2 regions of the Eubacterium sp. 3_1_31 genome follow, and region 1 is predicted to be linked to the other one. Evidence: a T-box and tRNA genes for the amino acid it is inferred to sense, from the RefSeq annotation. Region 1 holds a T-box; the other holds one or more tRNA genes.

Region 1 (10,837 bases):
TCTAGAAAGAATTCACCACATGTGATATATAGGAATCAAAGCAACCGATATAACTGCATGACAGACATATATATTATAAGGAAGAGATTTTCTTATGCCCCTATATATTATAAGGAAGAGTTTTTGCTCTAAATTGCTCTATATAATATAAGGAAGACTTTTGCAAGAGAAGGTCCTATATATTATAAGGAAGAGAAATATGAAAAAAGGGCGTGCAAAAATAATCGCTATATAATATAAGGATAGGGAAAAGCCATAATAAAAAGTACTCAACTTGTATCCAAATGATGAAGATACCTCGTTTCAATTGGATAAATATGATAACGAAGTTTTGGAAAAGGTTAAAAAAATAAGATTTAATAAAACTTTCTACACTGCATATTATAAAAATAGAACATCCAATTATAGAATAATATTCCATGATTAGATTATCATGTTGAATAAAAAAGTAAGGGTAAGCACAAAATCATAAAAAAGTTTAAATTTCCATAAAAAAGGCTTGCACCTTAGCCTATTTCTGCTATAATGCTCATGATAAGTGGTGAAAGCATGAAAAAACACGTTACGTTAAAGCAGACACATCTGGGTACAAAGCAGAAAAACATTTTATTTAAAGGCTATTTAGAACTGTTGCCAGAGCAAGACAACATTTCTTTTCATTATATAGAGAGTGATCAAACAACCGTGGTGGAAGTGCGTGCAGAACAAGATAGTTTTTATCTAAAACGCAGTGGCGAAATGATAACTGAATTATGCTTTCGGGAGAATGAAAAAACAAGAGGAACGATCCGTTCGGAATATGGAACCATAGAACTTACATTATTTACGCATAAATATATTCAAAAGGATAATATTATCGCTGTAGAATATGATGTCATGGTGAATGGGGAAGTGAGCGACAGTTTTCGTTTCTTATGTACGATGAAGGAGGTTATGGCATGAATCAGATTGAAACAAACTTAAAGAAGGCGTTAGCAGATGCTGCTAAAAAAGCGTTTGATACAGAAGTGGAAATTGAAAAGATCGTAATTGAAATCCCTAAAGACAAAAGCCATGGTGATTATTCTACAAACCTGGCCATGCAACTGACAAGATTATTGAAAAACAATCCACGTGTCATTGCGGAAGCGTTGCAGCAAAACCTGGATATGGAAGCAGCTGCTATTGAACATTGCGAAATAGCCGGGCCGGGGTTTTTAAACTTCAAAATTAAAAATACATCTCTTGCACAGATTATTAAAACCGTATTGGCGCAAGGAGATAACTTTGGACATAACGAAACAGGAAATCATGAACGCGTAAATGTAGAATATGTTTCAGCGAACCCAACGGGTGATTTACACCTTGGTCATGCTCGTGGTGCTGCATGGGGTGACAGTATTACACGTTTAATGAAAGCAAGTGGTTATGATGTGACACGTGAGTATTATGTGAATGATGCCGGTAATCAGATTGTCAACTTGGGAAAATCGTTGCAGGCACGTTACCGTGAATACTTAGGTCTTCCATTTGTATTACCGGAAGATGGTTACCATGGCGAGGATGTTAGAAAGATTGCCGTTAAACTTGCGCAAACATATGGTCAGACGTATGCAGAAGAAAATGACGAAAATTTGAAGTTCTTTAAAGAAAAAGGCATCGCGTTTGAATTAGATAAGATTAAGTGCGATCTGGATAATTTCCGCGTTCATTTTGATGTTTGGAGCAGTGAACAAAAGATCAGAGATGATGGAAAAGTAGAAAAAGCCTTAGAAGTGTTGCATGAAAAAGGGCTGACCTATGAAGAAGAAGGTGCGCTTTGGTTTAAAACAACACAGTTTGGTGATGATAAAGATCGTGTTTTACGTAAAACTGACGGTTCTTATACATATCTGGTACCTGATATTGCATATCATAAGGATAAGTTAGACCGTGGTTTTGACTTACTTGTTGATTTGCTGGGGGCTGATCATCATGGCTATATCCCAAGATTAAAGGCTAGTATTCAGGCGTTAGGAAACGATCCTGAAAAATTGCAGGTAGATATCATCCAGATGGTTCGGCTTGTAGAAAACGGTGAAGAAGTGAAAATGAGTAAACGTTTAGGGAATGCGGTAACCATACGTGAACTCTGTGATGAGGTAGGCGTTGATGCTGTCCGTTATTTCTTTGTACAACGTGCCGTTGATACGCATCTGGATTTTGACCTTGGTCTGGCAAGAAAACAAAGCAATGACAATCCAGTATACTATGCACAGTATGCACATGCGAGAATATGCTCTATTTTACGTCAGGCACCTGATTTTAAGGAAGCAACAAACTATGATTTGCTGACGCATGAAAAAGAAATTTCATTGATGAAATATATCAATGAATTCACAAATGTCGTAAGTGATGCCGCTAAAACAAGAGCGCCACATAAAGTATGTAACTATATACAGAAACTGGCCCAGCATTTCCATAGTTTCTATAATGCATGTAAAGTTATTGACCCTGAGCATGAAGCGTTGTCCGCACAACGTCTGGCTCTTTTAAAAGCTACACGAATCACATTAAAAAATGCACTGTTTCTGATTGGTGTTGATGCCATTGAAAAAATGTAGGAGGAAAAGCGTTTACTATGAAAAAAGCAATGATTGATATAGCCTTCGATCTCATGAAAACTAAGAAAAAGGCTGTTACATTTTTAAAAATATGGGAGGAAGTCTGCCAGATTGCCGGTTTTACAAAACAACAAGAAGAGGATAATATCGCACAGTTCTACAGTGATTTGTCTCTTGACGATCGTTTTGTATGCGTAGGTGAAAACCGCTGGGATCTGCGTGAGCGTCACACATATCATGAAGTTGTTGTAGATACAGAAGAAATTCTGATTGACGAAGAAAGTGATGAAGAATTTGAACATGAAGCTGTGGCTGAGAAAACAGCGGATGAAGAATACTAAGCATGGGGTACCATGCTTTCTTTTGATATTATAGGCATTTTCAAAATTATATGGCAGAAAAGCTTTTCAAAAAGATAAAAATGAAGTAGAATAAGAGTGTAAAATTGACAAGGAGGAATTTAAAATGGCATTAGTTTCTGCAACAGAAATGCTTAACAAAGCACATGAAGGTCATTATGCTGTTGGTGCATTTAACATCAACAACATGGAATGGACGAAAGCAATCTTATTGGCAGCTGAGGAAGCAAAATCCCCAGTTATGTTAGGAGTATCTGAAGGTGCTGCTAAATACATGTGCGGATTTAAAACCGTAGTCGCTATGGTAAAAGAAATCCACGACAATTTGGGAATTACAGTTCCAGTTGCTCTGCACTTGGATCATGGTTCTTACGATGGTGCGAAAGCATGTATCGAAGCTGGTTTCACTTCAGTAATGTTTGATGGTTCTCATTATGCATTTGAAGAAAACTTAGAAAAATCAAAAGAAATGATCGAACTGGCTCATTCAAAAGGTTTATCTATTGAATGTGAAGTTGGTGGCATCGGTGGTGAAGAAGACGGTGTTACTTCCATGGGTGAATTAGCTGATCCTCAGGAATGTAAGACAATTGCTGAATTAGGCGTTGATTTCTTGGCTGCTGGTATCGGTAATATCCATGGTAAATATCCTGCAAATTGGGCTGGATTGAACTTTGAACGTCTGGGCGAAATCCAGAATGTTACAAATGGTAAGCCATTAGTATTACACGGTGGTTCAGGTATCCCTGCAGATCAGATCGCAAAAGCTATCTCTTTAGGTGTATCTAAGATTAACGTTAACACAGAATTACAGTTGGTTTTCGCAGCTGCAACTCGTGAATACATCGAAGCTGGTAAAGACACAGAAGGTAAAGGTTATGACCCTCGTAAATTGTTAAAACCAGGTGCTGATGCAATCAAAGCAAAAGTTATTGCTATGATGGAAGAATTTGGTTCTGCTGGTAAAGCTGAATAATATACAAATCAGAAAATGAAAAACACATCCTTTAAAGTGATGTGTTTTTATATGGTTGATTATGCAGATGGTAGATACTGTATAAGGGAAGATAACATAATAAGGCACCGCCAAAATTCAGAATGAAATCATCAATATCCATCGTACCGGTTAAGGTGAAAAACTGTGTTACTTCAACTGCGATTATGATACATGCTATACAGGGAAGATAACATCTAGCTTTCTTCATACATGGAAATAACTTTGGTAAAAAGAAGGAAAAAGGCATAAATGCAATGAAATTACCAAATAAATTGATAATAGCGATTTGATTGGAAATGGCTGGTATATCGAAAATAATCATCATCTGCTTAATGGTTTTAAAGGGCATAAGATTGGTTCCGTTTTCCCACTGTATCTGCAAGGCCGTTCCATAATTTCCATCCAACAGATTTACTTTATCGCGCGCAAAATCAGCTGAAAAAAATAACAAATAAGCCAATTGGAAGACATATACTAGAAACAGCAACATCCATATCTGATGTTGTGCATCATGGAGAATATCCTCGTTTTCATGAGTGTGGTAAAATATCCATGGGAGGATTCCCAACACGATGATAGAGCCAGTAATCATCAATATGGCATCGTTGGAAAAAGGTGTTTTAAACAAGAGCAGATATAAGGTATGAATCAGTCCGGCCGGTAAGATGCCGAACAGTAGAAAATCTATTATTTTTTGATGCTTTTGTACCATAAGAGTCCGCTCCTTTCATAGGACTTTATCATATAAGATTTTATGCGATGTTGCAAGATAAGAAACCTTAAACTTTTCTTAAAGCATATACAAATCATGAATCTGTAGTATAATATGCATGTGAGGTTTAAGATAATGAAATTATATACTTGTGAACAATGCCATGCCCCAATAAAACTAAGTATCCTAAAGGGGAATGTGCATATCGTCTGCCCATCTTGCCATCAGAAGTATCAATTGAATACGATGAGTGTTAAAAAATATATGCTCATACCATTCGTATCTGTGGCAATTGCTGTTAGTAGCAGTTTACAGCTCTTACAGGGGAAAACGATTGATGTTAAGTTTATTTATATATTAGGTGTTTCTTTCGTGAGTGCTGCACTCATGGAATGGCTATGTGTAAAAGCAGGTATCCTGCGTTATGAAAAAAGTGAAGAAATTGGGTGAAACTATGCAGAAAGTAAAGAAAAAAATAGGAACCTCAGTTCAGAAATATCGTTATATTGAAAAGAAAGATTTCGGTGACAGACTTCTTTCTTTTATGTTAGATGTGAGTGTAGCTTTATCTCCCATGATGTTATGGAATATTGTCATGCTTGCCGTCTTAGGAAGCTTAATGAGCTTTTCTGGTGTGAAAGTTGTGAATGTGATTGTCGGTGTCATGATGATCGGGTCCATTTTCTTTTTAAATACTATCATTTGTCGTAAAACAGGTGGACAGAGTCTGGGAATGTATTTATATGATTTTCAGCTTATCAGCATCAGTGGAAAGAAAGCGAATATTCGTCAGATGTATATGCGAGATCTTATTGGTTTTGCAATACCATTTGTAGTGTTGATGCTATTCACTAGTATTTTTGGTGTTATGGCATATTGGCTGTTAAATGGCATCGTGGTACTAGCGGACAAAAAACATCGCTCCTTAATTGATTTTCTGACACGTACCTGTGTGGTTAAAATCGTAGGTTCTACTTTTATAGCAGAGTCAGTAAAAGAAACGGTAAAACAACCATCGATTAGTGAAGCAGCTGCTCAGAAAACCGTTTCTATAAATAGCGTTGATTTGCATATTCATTCCAATTTCAGTATTGGTGCTGACTATAATATCGAAGAAATTTTTCAGAGCGCAAAACGTCAAGGACTTAAAACCATTTCGATCACAGATCTAAATACAACAAAATCAAATGCCATCGCTTTACGAATGAGTGAATTGTATGGAATACGTTATGTGAATGGTGTGGAAATTTTAGCCGATCTGCATGGGCATACAGTACATGTGCTTGGTTATTTTGTAGATTATCAAAATGAATTGTATAGAACGATTGAAAATGATGCTTTATTGGCGGAAAAACGTGCTAGTATACAGCGTGTGCGTCTATTTGAACAATATCTTGGAAAGCAAATCCATGTAGATGATTTGTTGGAAAATAACCGTTTTCAACAGATATCCGGTGAAATGATTGCACGTCATGTTTTAAATCATCCGCGTTTTCAAGACTGTGAGATAATAAAACCCTATTTATTAGGGAAAATGAAAAATCCTTATCACCAGTTAGCAACTGATTATTTTGCGCAAGGGAAACCATGTCATGTAAACGCAAAACATCCATCTTTACAGGACGTCTTAGATGTAATTTCCTTAAGTAATGGTATTGCCATCCTGGCAAATCCATATCCTTTATTTGAAAAAGATGAAAATCTCCTGATACTTGCATTACAGATGGGGATAGAAGGTTTGGAAGTATTCCGTCCAGATTATAAACGCAAAGAAATGGCAACGTTAATGCAATTGGCGAAAGATCGAAAATTGCTGATTACTTGTGGAAGTGATTTTTATAAAGAAGGTACGGGCAGAACAATTGGAGAGTGTCATTGTCCAAAAGAAGCAGAGCCACTCATCGATATGTTGCTTTACGCGAAAGAGTAAGAAGAGAGTAATCTCTTCTTTTTCATAAGATTTGTTTAGATGAGGCGATAGAAAGGAAAATCGAGGACTTTACATCTCATTATCAAAAAAGGAAGCTTTCAATATTCTTGTAAGGAGCAGTGCCATCTACATAAGCACACAGGTAAGGCTTTTATATCTTCATCTTTTTTCGTGATTTCGTTTTGAAAACCTTGCCAATGGGCAGAATATTCTATATAATGATAACTGATAGAAAGGTAAAGACAGGAAGAGTATTTTTATGAAAGCCTTACAGAGAGTGAATGGCTGGTGAAAATTCACAGGTGAAATAAAAAGAAGATGGCCCTGGAACCGTTTTTCTGAATAGTCAGGAAAAAACGTAGCATCGGCGTTAACGATGTTAAGGTGTACAGCAAGTACATAAATAAAGGTGGTACCACGAACTTTCGTCCTTTGGCGGAAGTTTTTTTTTTATAAGGAGGCGTATGTTATGTGTAAAGAATGTAAAAAAGGTAAATATTATATCACAACTGCAATTACGTATACATCCGGCAGACCACACATTGGGAATACATATGAAATTGTATTAACCGATGCCATTGCCAGATATAAACGTCAGCAAGGCTATGATGTGTTCTTCCAAACCGGAACGGATGAACATGGACAAAAGATTGAAGAAAAGGCAAAAGAAGCCGGTGTAACACCAAAGGAATTCGTAGATAAAGTTGCCGATATCGTACGTAAGAATTTTGATATGATGAATACTTCTTATGATTATTTTGTACGTACAACGGATGAAGGACATGAACGTCAAGTACAGAAAATCTTCAAAAAACTGTATGAACAAGGCGATATCTATAAAGGAAAATATGAAGGCATGTATTGTACTCCATGTGAATCTTTCTGGACCGAGAGTCAATTGATTGATGGAAAATGTCCGGATTGTGGCAGACCTGTACAAAAGGCAACAGAAGAAGCTTACTTCTTCAATTTGCAAAAATATGCACCTAAGCTAATCAAGCATATTGAGGAACATCCGGAATTCATTCAGCCAGAATCTCGTAAGAATGAAATGATCAATAACTTCTTAAAACCGGGATTACAGGATCTATGTGTTTCCCGTACATCTTTTAAATGGGGTATACCGGTAGACTTTGATCCAGATCATGTTGTGTATGTTTGGATTGATGCATTGAGTAACTATATCACTTCTCTGGGCTATGATGCTGATGGTAATCATGGCGAAAACTATAAGAAATATTGGCCGGCAGATGTGCATATCATAGGTAAGGATATTCTTCGTTTCCATACGATATATTGGCCAATCATGCTGATGGCCTTAGGGGAACCACTGCCAAAACAGGTGTTCGGTCATCCTTGGCTGTTGGTTGGCGATGGCAAGATGTCAAAATCAAAAGGCAATGCCATTTATGCGGATGAATTGGTCCACTATTTTGGTGTGGATGCGGTACGTTATTTCGTATTGCATGAGATGCCATTTGCACAGGATGGAACTATTACCTGGGATTTGATGGTAGAACGAATAAATTCTGATTTAGCAAATGTCTTGGGAAATCTGGTAAACCGTACGATTTCTATGCAGAATAAATATTTTAATGGTGTGATTTCTAATCCATTAGAACGCGAGGATATTGATAAGGAACTAATGGACTTAGCGTTGGATACACCAAAACGAGTAGCTAAGAAAATGGAAACATTGCATGTCGGTGATGCCATTGAAGAAATCTTTACTTTATTAAAGCGTTGCAATAAATATATTGATGAAACAACACCTTGGGTATTAGGTAAAGATGAAAGTAAGAAAGATCGCTTGGCAACTGTATTGTACAACCTATTGGAAAGCATTCGTATTGCCGCTGTCTTACTAAGCAGCTTTATGCCGGAAACTGCTGAAAAAATTCTGGATGAATTAAGTACATCAGAGCGTTCAGCTGAAAGTCTGGAAGAATTCGGTAATTTGGAATGTGGACATACAGTAGATGCGAAACCAGAAATTCTGTTTGCCCGTATCGATGTCAAAGAATTTATGGAAACCTTAGAAAAGGATAAAGCAAAAGAAGCAAAGGAAGCTGCTAAAGCAAGCAAAAAAGCAGAAAAGAAAGAAGCAATTGAACCTTCTGAAATCACTATTGATGATTTCACAAAGATTGAATTAAAGGTAGGTACGATTATTGCGGCCGAAAAACATCCGAAAGCGGATCGTTTGCTTGTTGAACAAATCGATTTGGGAACAGAAACACGTCAGATCGTCAGTGGTATCGCAAAAACATTTGAACCAAAAGATGTCATTGGTAAAAAAGTCGTTGTCGTCAGCAATCTGAAACCGGTGAAATTGCGTGGAGTAGAGAGTCAGGGTATGATTCTTTGCGCAAGCAATGATAAGGATTTAGATATTGTGACAATTTTAAAAGATTTGCCAAATGGAACGAAGGTGAGCTAATTGGATAGCAAGTATGTGATGTTGTCAATGGGAACGGATATCTTATTGATTTTTATCTCCATCTATTTTATTTATCATGGAGTACACACGGATCAAATCGTTTTTTCCGTTATAGCGGCTGTTTTATTGATTATCGCAGTGATTCGTCTGATTATCTTTGCAATTGCTTTTATGAAGCATGGAGATGAATAAGGCTATATGGATGTGAAACAAAAAACCGCATTGTATAGCGCTGCAGTTGTTTTGATGATAGCCGGTGGTGGCTTTCTCTTAAAAGGGCTGTCCTCTAGTAACATCGCATTTCTTTTGATTGGTAGTATTTTATTGGCTATGGGAATTGCCAGATATCTCATGGTGAAAAAACTTATGAAGGAGCATGAAGATTGATCGTCTTTGTGCTTCTTTTTTTATTATTTTTAATTGTTATGGAAAATCTTATTGTGATGTAGAAGGAACAATTATTTCTTACGATAATTTCAATATCTTAGTTTCGCCGTCAAAAAAATTGATAATTTGTGAATTAGCTAAGTTCCGTTATCACTTTTCATCATCTGTTGTTAGTAAGAAATAGGCTTACAAATGATAATAGCTTAAAGGCGATTGAAGAGAAATATAAAAGAAATACATATCGATCCTTGACAGATATGAAAATATGGTATACTGTATTAGTGTACTAGATACAGTAATACAGTTGGAGGTGAGATGATGTTTCTCATAGATGTACAAAGTAAAACGCCAATATTTGAACAATTAAAAAAACAGATATTGGAATTTATCTCCATTCAGGTCTTGTCACCTAATGACAAGTTACCCTCTGTACGTTCGCTTGCATCACAATTAGGTGTAAATCCCAATACGGTTGCCAAGGCATATCAGGAATTGGAAACACAAGGCTATATTTATACCGTGAAAGGGAAAGGCTGCTTTATCTCAGATAATGATACAGACGCACAGATTCGCTTAGAAAAAATGAAGGAATTTAAAGATAAGGTAAAAGAAATGAAGAAATATCATATTGGGAAAGATGGTCTTTATCAGACAATCAATGAAGTTTATGAGGAGGAATATCATGATTGAAATAAAAGCGTTATCTAAAAATTTTGGTTCTCATATCGTGTTAACAGATGTAAATCTGAACATTCCGGATGGTAGTGTATTTGGTTTGATCGGGCCCAATGGTGCCGGAAAATCTACATTGCTGCGCATATTGTCAGGAATCGTGAAACCGGATGTCGGTGGGGTTTTGTATGATGGAAACAATGTATATGAAAACCCTGAAGTAAAACAAAATATCCTAATGATCAGTGATGATCCACATTATTTCTTCCATGCCAGCATAGCAGATATGAAAGAATTTTATAAAGTATGGTATCCGCAATTCAATGAACGTATTTATCATCAGTTTCTTTCAATCTTTAAATTAGATGAGAAAAAACCGATGGCAGATTTCTCCAAAGGTATGAAGCGACAAGCTTTTATTGCCATTGCGCTTGCGATTGCACCTAAATATTTATTTTTAGATGAAGCCTTTGATGGGTTAGATCCTATTATGCGTCTTACCTTTAAACGAGCTATCATGGAAATGATTGAAGAAAAAGAAATGACCGTGATTATCAGCTCACACAATTTACGAGAGATGGAGGATATTTGTGATAGCTTTGGTATTTTGGAAAATGGGAACATTTCTACCAGTGGTGATTTAGATACAACAAAGGATAATATCCATAAGATTCAACTGGCTTTCCCAAAAGAAAAAGAGAAAGAAGACTTTGCTCAGCTTGATCTGTTATCCATTCATATTCAATCCAAAGTCGTGA
Region 2 (10,837 bases), on a different contig from region 1:
TTGAATGATGCGACCGGTAGTGTGTCTATCATTGGGGCAGTATCTCCTCAGGGTAATGACTTTAGTGAACCGGTAACCCAGAATACCAAGCGATTTGTTCGTTGTTTCTGGGCTTTGGATAAATCTTTAGCATATGCGCGTCACTATTTTGCTATTAACTGGAATGAAAGCTATTCTGAATATGTAACAGATTTGTCACGCTGGTACAATAAAAATGTTGATCCGCGTTTCTTACGTGACCGTCAGGAAATCATGTCGTTATTAGCAGAGGAAACAAAATTAATGGAAATCGTTAAGCTGATTGGTAGCGATGTTTTACCAGAAGATCAAAAACTGGTAATTGAAATCTGTAAGGTTATTCGAGTTGGCTATCTACAACAGAATGCCTTTCATCAAGATGATACGTATGTGCCTTTAGAAAAACAGTTAAAGATGATGGATACAATCTTGTATTTATATCGTCGTTGTAAAGAGGTAATTACGACCGGTAAACCACTGCGTCTGGTAATGCAGCTTGGTTTATTTGATAAAGTTACAAAGATGAAATATGATGTGCCGAATGACAATATAGCATTGTTGGATGAGTATCCGACGATGATTGATTCTGCCATCAGCACCATAGCGTGAAGGAGGTAAATGTACAATGAGTCTACAATATGTAGGATTGCATGAAGTCAATGGACCTCTGATTTTTCTGGATCATGTGTTAGATGCCAGCTATGAGGAAATGGTAGAAATCAAGTGCAGTGATGGAACAACGCGTTTAGGTAAGGTCGTTCAGCTTGAGGGCGACAAGGCAGCAATTCAGGTATTTGAAGGTACAAATGGTTTATCACTAAAAAATACACGAACGAAATTCACAGGGCGGCCAATGGAACTAGCCTTATCAAAAGAAATACTTGGCCGAACGTTCAATGGTAGTGGACAGCCAATTGATGGCTTGGGTGAAATTTATGCGGAAAAGAGTATGGATATCAATGGACAGCCATTGAATCCAGTATCTCGAGTATATCCGCGAAATTATATAAATACCGGTATCAGCAGTATTGATGCCTTGATGACCTTGATTCGTGGGCAAAAACTGCCAATCTTCTCCGGCTCCGGTATGCCACATAACGAATTGGCAGTACAACTTGTAAAACAAGCAAAGATATCAGATGGAGATGGTAAAAATTTCTGTATCGTGTTTGCGGCCATGGGGGTAAAAAATGATGTGGCAGATTACTTTAAGCGTTCGTTTGAAGAGGCTGGTGTCATGGAAAAGGTTGTCATGTTTGTCAATCTAGCAAACGACCCAATCATAGAACGTACGTTAACACCACGTTGCGCGTTAACTGCCGCAGAGTATTTGGCGTATGAGCATGACATGCAGGTATTGGTTATCTTAACGGATATCACATCGTATTGTGAGGCACTGCGTGAGTTCTCTAGCAGTAAGGGTGAAATCCCAGGACGGAAAGGTTATCCGGGTTATCTGTATTCTGACTTGGCTTCCTTATATGAAAGAGCAGGAATCATTAAGGATGCAAAAGGTTCTGTGACACAGATTCCTATTCTGACGATGCCCAATGATGATATTACGCATCCAATTCCCGATTTGACTGGTTATATTACAGAAGGGCAAATCGTGTTAGATCGTAATCTGAATCAAATGGGAGTATATCCACCAGTAGGTGTCTTACCGTCTTTAAGCCGTTTGATGAAGGATGGCATAGGTGAGGGTTATACGCGTAAAGATCATTCTGATGTATCAAATCAGTTGTTTGCAGCATATGCCAAGGTACAGGATGCGCGTAGTCTGGCATCCGTTATCGGTGAGGATGAGTTAAGTGATGCAGATAAACAGTATATGGTATTTGGAAATCTATTTGAACAGTATTTCTTGAATCAAGGTTTTGAGGATAATCGAAGTATTGAAACAACCTTGGATTTAGGTTGGGATCTGATTTCTGTCTTACCTAAAGCGGAACTAGATCGTGTAGATAACGAGGTGTTGGAGAAGTTTTATGATCACAAACGTGCTGTGAAACGTTTCAACATCAAAGAGGAACCAATTATCCGTGAACTGGCGAATGAGGGTGAGTAGTCATGGCAAATAAACAGGTATTTCCTACGAAGGGAAATCTGATTGCGACGAAAAAGTCGAATGCGCTGGCTCATATGGGATATGAGCTTATGGATCGTAAACGGAATATTTTAACGCGTGAAATGATGGGTTTACTGGATGATGTCAAAATGTTACGTGATGAAATAACTGAGACTTATCAACGTGCATATGCGGCTTTACAGCAAGCGAATATGACGTTGGGTGTTATCAGTGATCTGGTTGAAGCAGTTCCTATCGATAATGGTATACATGTGAGTTATCGCAGTGTCATGGGTGTTGAAATTCCTAAGATTTCTTATGATAAGCCGGATTATACTTTGAGTTATGGTTTAGAACATGCGAATTCTAAATTGGATTATGCGTATCGCTGCTTTTATCGTGTGAAGGAGCTGACCGTTGTTTTGGCGGAGGTTGAGAATAGTGTTTATCGCTTGGCAAATGCTATTCGCAAGGCGCAAAAGCGAGCAAATGCGTTGAAGAATATCGTGATACCGGATTTTGAAGGAAATATTAAATTCATTAGTGATGCGTTAGAGGAAAAAGAGCGCGAAGAGTTTTCTCGACAGAAGGTTATTAAAGCAACGAAAGATAAAAAAAGTAGTCAGGAACGGCCTTTGTAGCTGTTCCTGATGATGTTAAAATGCTTTAAATAAAGGGTTTTAAAAGAGCCGTAAAAAGATTCAAAAAAGTTTTTAAAAAATTGAAAAAAACACTTGCATAAGTAGGAATTATTTGTTATTATATTAGGGCACTGATGAAGTGCAAAAGAAAAAATGGTTTCATAAATGCGCCCATAGCTCAACTGGATAGAGCGTTTGACTACGGATCAAAAGGTTGCGGGTTCGATTCCTACTGGGCGCGCCATTTATATCGGGATGTAGCACAGCTTGGTAGTGCACTTGATTTGGGATCAAGGGGTCGCAGGTTCAAATCCTGTCATCCCGACCATTATTTGGCTGGGTAGCTTAGTTGGCTAGAGCATCCGGTTCATACCCGGAAGGTCGCGAGTTCGAGTCTCGCCCCCGCCACCAATTTGGCTAAATGGACCCTTAGCTCAGTTGGTTAGAGCAGCCGGCTCATAACCGGTCGGTCGTAGGTTCGAGTCCTACAGGGTCCACCAAAATAAAACTATATTTTGGAGGAATACCCAAGTGGTTGAAGGGTCCGGTCTTGAAAACCGGTAGGTCGGGAAACTGGCGCCTGGGTTCGAATCCCAGTTCCTCCGCCATTACGTTATTCAAATATGTGAAAACCGAATCGCTCATTAAACATCGCGGGGTAGAGCAGCCTGGTAGCTCGTCGGGCTCATAACCCGGAGGTCGTTGGTTCAAATCCTTCCCCCGCAACCAAATGGTCCCGTAGCTCAGTCGGTAGAGCAACGGACTGAAAATCCGTGTGTCGTTGGTTCAATTCCGACCGGGACCACCATTTGAATAACTGGCCGTCTCTAGATGAGGCGGTTTTTTTTGTGTGGAATTGAACATTCGGATATGTCCGTTGCTTACATTCCTCATTAACGTCTATTCGAAAAAGTGGCGGGGGAAGGATGCAACATGCACGTGAGGGCTGCTCTGCCTGTACAATGGCGGAGAAATAAACCTACCGGTTTTCCAATCATGAACATGTTACTTGGGTATGACGTGGCGGGGGCTATTTTCATAACGTTCCCGCGACCTTGCTTACCCGTATGGATGACAGGATGAACGCAATTTTATGCTCAATTGATCTCGTCAAGTGCACTTCGTTCCTAACAGGGTAGTCAAACGCACATCCATAATCGTACACACCTTATTGTATTTCAAAATAGGCGTTACTACGACACGCATAAAAAAAACGATTAAAAGAAAACTTTTTTTCTGATTTATCAGTTAACTATATGAGGAGGCTGCTATGAAAGAACATACAATCATAGAACACATACGACATGGCGATGTGAATGCACTCGATACGTTGATCCGTCAATATTATCCACAGATATATTCCTATGTCTATGCACGTGTCAAACATCGTGATATTGCAGCAGATATTACACAAGAAGTCTTTATCCGTTTCACACAACATATTGACTCCTACACCTTTCAAGGAAAAACCAAACAATATTTACTAAGAATTGCCATCAATCAGTGCAATAGTTGGTATGCGAAATACAAAGAAATAGCATTGCCGGATGATTTGGAAATTGCTGATGAAAAAACAGAAGATACATACGATCGACAACGATTGATTTTTTATCTTAACAAATTGCCGGATGAACAAAAAGATGTATTATTGTTAAAATACTTTGAACAATTAAAAAGTAAAGAGATTGCAACATTACTAAACATTAGTGAATCTACGGTAAAAACGCGTGTTCGTTTGGGCTTAAAAAAACTTAAAACGTATATGAAAAAGGAGGAATGGCTATGAGAATACATTGGAAAGAATTGCGGCAATATGATGAAAAGGCAATGGAAAAAACGATAGCGCAATGCCAAACACTAATGAAACACAAAGAAAATTGGTTCGTCAGTAAAAAAACAGCCTATCGTCAATTTGCGAAATTAGAAATTAAACGTATAAGTGTAGTATATGGCTTCTTTTTACTCTGTTTACTATATTTTTTACTTTTTTCAGAACAAATGAAAATCGGAATCGTGTTGCTGTATTATCTGTTACTAGGGTCCTATTTTCTCTATCAATTATATGAATTTAAAAATAATGATATGGAAGAATTAATGCAGGCACTTCCAATTCATGAAGGTAAACGCTTTATCTTGCATATGTGTACGTTTCTTATTATACACCTCATTAGTTTTCTAAGCTTTTCAATAGTTGGCTATCTACGTATGGACATCTCCATGTTAGAAATCATGCAATTAGCCTTAATACCTTTATTCCTGGCACATGGTTGTATGTTGTTTTTCTTAAACAGAATCAAACGACTTTATACAGCTTTCATCAGCTATATAATATTATTTTTGTTCTTTAGCAATTTCTTTCATCCAATCTTGATTAACAGTAGTGCACTGCAGTTAGGTTGGATCCAAACACTTATTGTGTCATTGTTCTCTACCGTATTATTTCTGATTGCCGCATATCGATATGGCTTAAAATTACAAAGGAGGATTCATTATGGAGCTTAAGACACATCATCTCAGCAAATTTTATACAAAAGAAAAGGCAGCGGTTGCCGATGTGAATCTTGTTTTGCAAGAAGGTATTCATGCTTTATTAGGAGCAAATGGAAGCGGGAAGACAACACTTATGCGGATGTTGTGTGGTATTTTAAAACCAAGTGAAGGTATAGTTACCTTTAATGCTAAAAATATTATGGAAAATTATGAAGAATACATTCTTCATTTGGGCTATTTACCGCAAAATGCAGGATTTTATATGAATTTCACAGTAATTGAATTTCTCCAATATATTGCCGTATTAAAGTGTCTGGAAGCTGATTATGCAAAACGGAAAATTGATGAGCTATTGGAGTTATTACATCTAAAAGAACAGTCCAAAAAGAAATTGCGTCAATTATCTGGTGGTATGCTACAGCGTGTCGGTATTGCACAGAGCCTGTTAAACCATCCTAAGCTATTGATATTGGATGAGCCAAGCAGTGGCTTAGATCCTAAAGAGCGTATTGCCTTGCGGCAGCTATTATCGCGTTTAGCAAAAGATACTATTGTGATTCTTTCAACTCATATCGTCAGTGACATAGAAAATATAGCAGATGATATTTTGCTAATGAAAGAAGGGCATATTCTCTTCCAAAAGACAGTAACAGATACATTGCAAGAATTAAAAGGACACGTTTATGAATTATTAACAGCAGAAAATGAGCGAGAAATTATTGAAAAAAATTACACAGTAGTGAATTGTAAAAGAGTAAGTGAAGGTATCCTGTTTCGTTTGTTAAGTGACGATATGAAAGATAAGCGCTCAATTGTTGTAGAACCAACATTAGATGATGTATATTTATCTTATTTTCATGAGGAGGCTGAATATGTGGAAACTAATTTGTTATGAATGGAAAAAGTTAGCGAAAAGCCGTTCCAATTTATTGCTGTTCGTGGTGTTGTTAGCGGCCTGTGCTTACCAGATTAAAACGAATGTAACAACGGATATAAAAGACTATTATTTCGTATCCGATGAACATCTCGATGTGGTGAAAGAACAACAAAACTTTGCGAACAAAAGCTTTGAAGAGTTACAGAAACAGATGGGCGCCATCCATTACAATGAGATTGATCAAGAGCATTATAATTCTAGTCGTTCTTTGGATGAAAATTATATGAAGGTAACGTATGGTACACACTGGAAAGAACTTGTAAAGGCATATGAAGAGCACACTTTGACGCAAGAAATGTTGAATGATTGGAACGTTATGAGTCAAGATGATACCCAGCAACAGTCGATTGTAAGACTGGAAGATTTTACGATACATTATCTTTATACTGATGAAAGAGAGGTATCCGATCTTAAGGCAATGTTTCCAGATACGGTGATATTAACGAACCGTCAAGATTATCTTTATACCAAAGAAAAAGCTGAGCAAGGTTCCACACAGTGTTTTTTGAAAGAGTGTAATGGTTTTAATGCGATGTACTACGATACGTTAAATACCCGCTTTCTGAATGCGTCAAAGACCTATCATCCCACCATCCTAGCTAATAAATATTTTGATGAAATCATGCGAGTGAATTTTCTTGTTCTATTGCTCATCAGTATTTTGTTAGGCAATATTTACAGCAAAGAATCAAGTGAACAAACAATGATATATCTTTGTACAAGCAAGGCTGGATGGAAAAAAGTATCTATCGCTAAACTCATTGTCGCTTTGACTATTGGCGTATTGATTCCTATGCTGATACCAATTATCTCCAGTTTGGTTAATTATCTACGGTATGGTGGTTTTGACTTACAGATGTTTTATTATGGCATCGGTGATGTATCTGCCAATAGCATCGTACCTTATATTTTTACGAATGGGGAACTTTTAATAATCGTGTGTTTTGCATTGTTGGTTGGCTATACAGCATTGACATTAACATGTTTAACAATATCACGTTATGTAAAAAATACGTATATTGCAGGGGTCAGTGTTTTAATGCTGACGATATTACCCATCTATAATATCTTTACGTTGCAAAGTACCAATCTCAATGTCTGGTTTCCATCCTATCTGTTAATGCGGATATTTGATAATTTGGGGTATACATCACAATTGTTTTTCCAATTTGGCAGTATAACGATTTTACGATTATGGCTATATGTATTGGTTTGGTTTCTTGGCTGTGGTATATGTTTATTACTTATTCATCAGAAAAATAAGAAACATCTTATATAATTTCTCATTGATTGGTAATCTAATAACCTTATGATGTTAATGTCATGAGGTTTTTTTACAAGATAACCTACAGAGATATGAAACAATAGTTATGAAATTAAGATAATCTTTGGGAATTGCGACGCTATATAAAAAGGAGAAACAATTCATACGTTATCCATAACGTTAGTGATCTTTATTTTCCATAACACATATCAAGTGAAATAATGGTTGACACAACTGGCAGATCAATGTATTATTGTATTAGATGATTAATACAATAATACATCTAGTAAGAAACAAGGAGGGAATAAAAGTGTTTTGGAAATTATGTAAACATGAATTGAAATGTTCATATCGAGGTTTTCTTATTTTATATGCAATCACATTATTATTGGCGGTGATGATCAATCCAAGTATAGATTCAATGTTTGTGGTAACATTAACATTGATTTATGGATTGCTGCTATGTGTTATCCTAATCATGTCGATGTATGTCATCATTAAAAATTATCATACATCCATGTTTGCCAAACCGGCATATTTAACCCATACACTACCGGTATCTACGACAAAGCTGTTAATTGTAAAAATTTTGGTAGGGCTTATTTGGTTTGCACTATCCTATGGTGTTATCCTTGCCTCCATTATTGTCATTGGTTTATCTGTCGACAATTTCGATCTACAGCTCCTTTTTAAGGCATTTTCGCATATCCATATTTCATGGGGAGCAATCTTATATGCGGTATACACTGTGCTAGGTGTTGTGGAAAGTATTACCTTATTATATCTTGTAATTGATATTACTCATACGACACATATCCAACGTTTCCGTGTCCCTATTGCTATTGTGCTGTTTTTAATTATTTCTTGGGTATCATCGGAGATTATGAACATGTTCATCAATCCCGGACAAGGTTCTTTATTACAAATGGTCACAAGCAATGCAATGATAGGACAAAATATAAATACGACATTGTTAACAGATATGACGAAATTACTCATTTTATGTGGCTGGGAATTATTGTTAGTTTGTTTGTATTTCTTCTCAGGTAAGTATTTGATAGATCATAAAATAGAGGTAGAATGATGAAGGATCTTAAGGAAAAAGTACTTATTATTGCGTTGATTCTGCTATTTTCCTTTTGGTATTTGTATACCGGATATCTGGTCTTTGATTATTTTACGATCGGATGGCCATTTTATCTGATTGGTATCCTCATTTTGCTGATTATTATAGCAGCATGTCTGCATACAGTAAAACGTATGAAAAATGGTGAGTACTAAAAAGGAGTGATCTTGATGGACTTTGATACAAATCTACCAATTTATTTACAAATTATGACCGAAATAAAACGATTGATCATAACAGGAACTTATAAACCATCACAAAAAATTCCTTCTGTACGTGAATTGGCAATTGATTATGGTGTAAATCCAAATACGGTACAAAGAGCGTTAAGTGAACTTGAACGCGAAGGACTCGTGGCAAGCGAACGAACGAGTGGGCGTTTTATATGTGATGATATTGAACGTATACAAAAATTAAGAGTAACAATGATGAAAGAGAAAACAGATCAATTTCTAAGAGAAATACATGAATATGGATTTGATGAAGAGGAATTGATGGAAACGATAAGGGAGCGATTACAAAATGGAAAATCTTGTTGAGATTTGCGGATTAAATAAAGCATATGGTAATAAGCCGACATTACATGATATAGATATATTTTTACAGCCCGGACAGATTGTTGGTTTGTTAGGACCAAATGGCAGTGGTAAAACAACTCTGATCAAAATATTGACGGGATTGTTAAAGGATTATAGCGGTGTTGTAAAAATCAATGGAAAAGCGATTGGCACGGAAACGAAAGCAATCGTATCTTATTTACCTGATGAACCTTATTTCTCAGATTGGATGAAGGTTAAGGATGCATTATCAATTTTTATGGATATGTATGCTGATTTTGATTATGCGAAATGTCTGGAAATTATGAAAAAGTTCCAGATTGAGGAAAATGTGCGGATTAAAACGATGTCGAAAGGAACAAAAGAGAAGTTTCAACTGGCTTTGGTCATGAGCCGCAAAGCTAAGCTGATTATCTTAGATGAACCAATTGGTGGTGTTGATCCTGCGGCACGTGAAGTGATCTTAGATACGATATTGGAAAATTATTCACCTGAGCAGACCATTTTAATTGCCACACATTTGATTGCTGATATTGAACGAATTTTCAGTAATGTTATTTTCATTAAGAAAGGTAAAATTGTTTTGAATAAAGAAGTAGAAGAAATTCGTCAGGAAAGCAACAAGTCGATAGATGAATTATTCCGTGAGGAATTTCGTTATGAATAAGGCGAAAAAATAACTGTTTTAGCATAATAATGACGTATAGAATCATTCATTAGGAATGAGGATATACGTTTTTTTGTTATGTGATGGATGTAGTGGACTAGACGAAAATAGCTTAGGCTATTTAGATGGTACATTTTCATGTAGTAAATACGACAGGAACAGACTCATGCCAATCGTAAAAGATATTTCTAATAAAGTAGAAACGCCTCCATTTAATAAAAAAAGCAAACTGTCAAATACAACAAGGGTAAAATATTTAGGAAAAGCTTTCCTAAAGAAGCGATAATCTTTTTTAAATGTATCGAAAAGAAAATGAAAGAATAACAGGACATAGCCAATGGTTGACCACATAGCAAGCCGTGTATGCCATTTGGATAATTGAGGATATTGCATAGGATCATAGGGAAGACAGACAGATATGATCATGATGATACAGACAACACCTAAGCAAAACTTACCCAAAGATGATGTATAGCGTAACGCTTGCATGAGTTTCATTGTATACCAGAAAAAATAGGCGGCAGCGCTGCTTGCCCATATTATTAAATATACAGGATGATGTAATGTATTTCCAAGGTAAGATAAGTTTTCTGTTAGGGGAGCACAGTACCATAAGGTTCCCAGATTTATTATACAAATCAAAACAATGGCAATGTACTGTATGAATTGATTCCTATCCTTCATGGCAACTCTCCTTTTCTAATGTCATTATTATACACAAAAAACAAGTAGATAAAAAGAGATCATTCATTATGACATGGATGATGATTTGACCGTATTTGTTATCAGTTTTTATGAACCTAAAATAAAAAAATGAAATAAATCATTAAAAATTACGTTTTTTTGATTTTAAAACGTATATACAAGGTGAAGGGGGATAGAGCAATGAATGATAAGCTGAAAAAGATGGAAAAACGTGAAGATGGTTTTTTAGAAGTTCAGTTGAAACGTCTGGCTGATTTTGATGACTATCTGTTTCAGAAAATGCATGAGGATGCAAGCTGTTTACTTTGTATACGTGATTACCGAAGTAAAAGCCGTTTGTATTATGATCTAAAGGGACATCTCA

The links. A T-box is a leader RNA that pairs with one kind of tRNA and senses whether it is charged. The one in region 1 lies ahead of metG (methionine--tRNA ligase), so its partner is inferred to be a tRNA-Met.
Region 2: it encodes a tRNA-Met, which carries the amino acid that the T-box ahead of metG (methionine--tRNA ligase) is inferred to sense. The anticodon was not compared.

The regions. Positions count from the first base shown of each region.
Region 1 covers NZ_CAXUBY010000050.1:3,897-14,733, forward strand. Annotated here, with positions in the region: gene ACESSZ_RS14300 (DUF1934 family protein) at 550-942, shown strand; gene argS (arginine--tRNA ligase) at 939-2,582, shown strand; gene rpoE (DNA-directed RNA polymerase subunit delta) at 2,600-2,923, shown strand; gene fba (class II fructose-1,6-bisphosphate aldolase) at 3,048-3,917, shown strand; gene ACESSZ_RS14320 (VanZ family protein) at 3,949-4,650, opposite strand; gene ACESSZ_RS14325 (hypothetical protein) at 4,786-5,100, shown strand; gene ACESSZ_RS14330 (RDD family protein) at 5,075-6,580, shown strand; T-box leader at 6,811-7,016, shown strand; gene metG (methionine--tRNA ligase) at 6,990-9,020, shown strand; gene ACESSZ_RS14340 (hypothetical protein) at 9,021-9,212, shown strand; gene ACESSZ_RS14345 (hypothetical protein) at 9,219-9,407, shown strand; gene ACESSZ_RS14350 (GntR family transcriptional regulator) at 9,726-10,097, shown strand; gene ACESSZ_RS14355 (ABC transporter ATP-binding protein) at 10,090-10,837, shown strand, end outside.
Region 2 covers NZ_CAXUBY010000011.1:42,769-53,605, reverse strand. Annotated here, with positions in the region: gene ACESSZ_RS06495 (V-type ATP synthase subunit A) at 1-627, shown strand, start outside; gene ACESSZ_RS06490 (V-type ATP synthase subunit B) at 644-2,086, shown strand; gene ACESSZ_RS06485 (V-type ATP synthase subunit D) at 2,089-2,727, shown strand; tRNA gene ACESSZ_RS06480 (tRNA-Arg) at 2,895-2,971, shown strand; tRNA gene ACESSZ_RS06475 (tRNA-Pro) at 2,979-3,055, shown strand; tRNA gene ACESSZ_RS06470 (tRNA-Met) at 3,062-3,138, shown strand; tRNA gene ACESSZ_RS06465 (tRNA-Ile) at 3,151-3,227, shown strand; tRNA gene ACESSZ_RS06460 (tRNA-Ser) at 3,245-3,335, shown strand; tRNA gene ACESSZ_RS06455 (tRNA-Met) at 3,380-3,456, shown strand; tRNA gene ACESSZ_RS06450 (tRNA-Phe) at 3,460-3,535, shown strand; gene ACESSZ_RS06445 (RNA polymerase sigma factor) at 3,998-4,513, shown strand; gene ACESSZ_RS06440 (hypothetical protein) at 4,510-5,229, shown strand; gene ACESSZ_RS06435 (ATP-binding cassette domain-containing protein) at 5,219-6,112, shown strand; gene ACESSZ_RS06430 (ABC transporter permease) at 6,090-7,433, shown strand; gene ACESSZ_RS06425 (hypothetical protein) at 7,729-8,502, shown strand; gene ACESSZ_RS06420 (hypothetical protein) at 8,502-8,699, shown strand; gene ACESSZ_RS06415 (GntR family transcriptional regulator) at 8,715-9,083, shown strand; gene ACESSZ_RS06410 (ABC transporter ATP-binding protein) at 9,067-9,768, shown strand; gene ACESSZ_RS06405 (hypothetical protein) at 9,886-10,452, opposite strand; gene ACESSZ_RS06400 (FHA domain-containing protein) at 10,654-10,837, shown strand, end outside.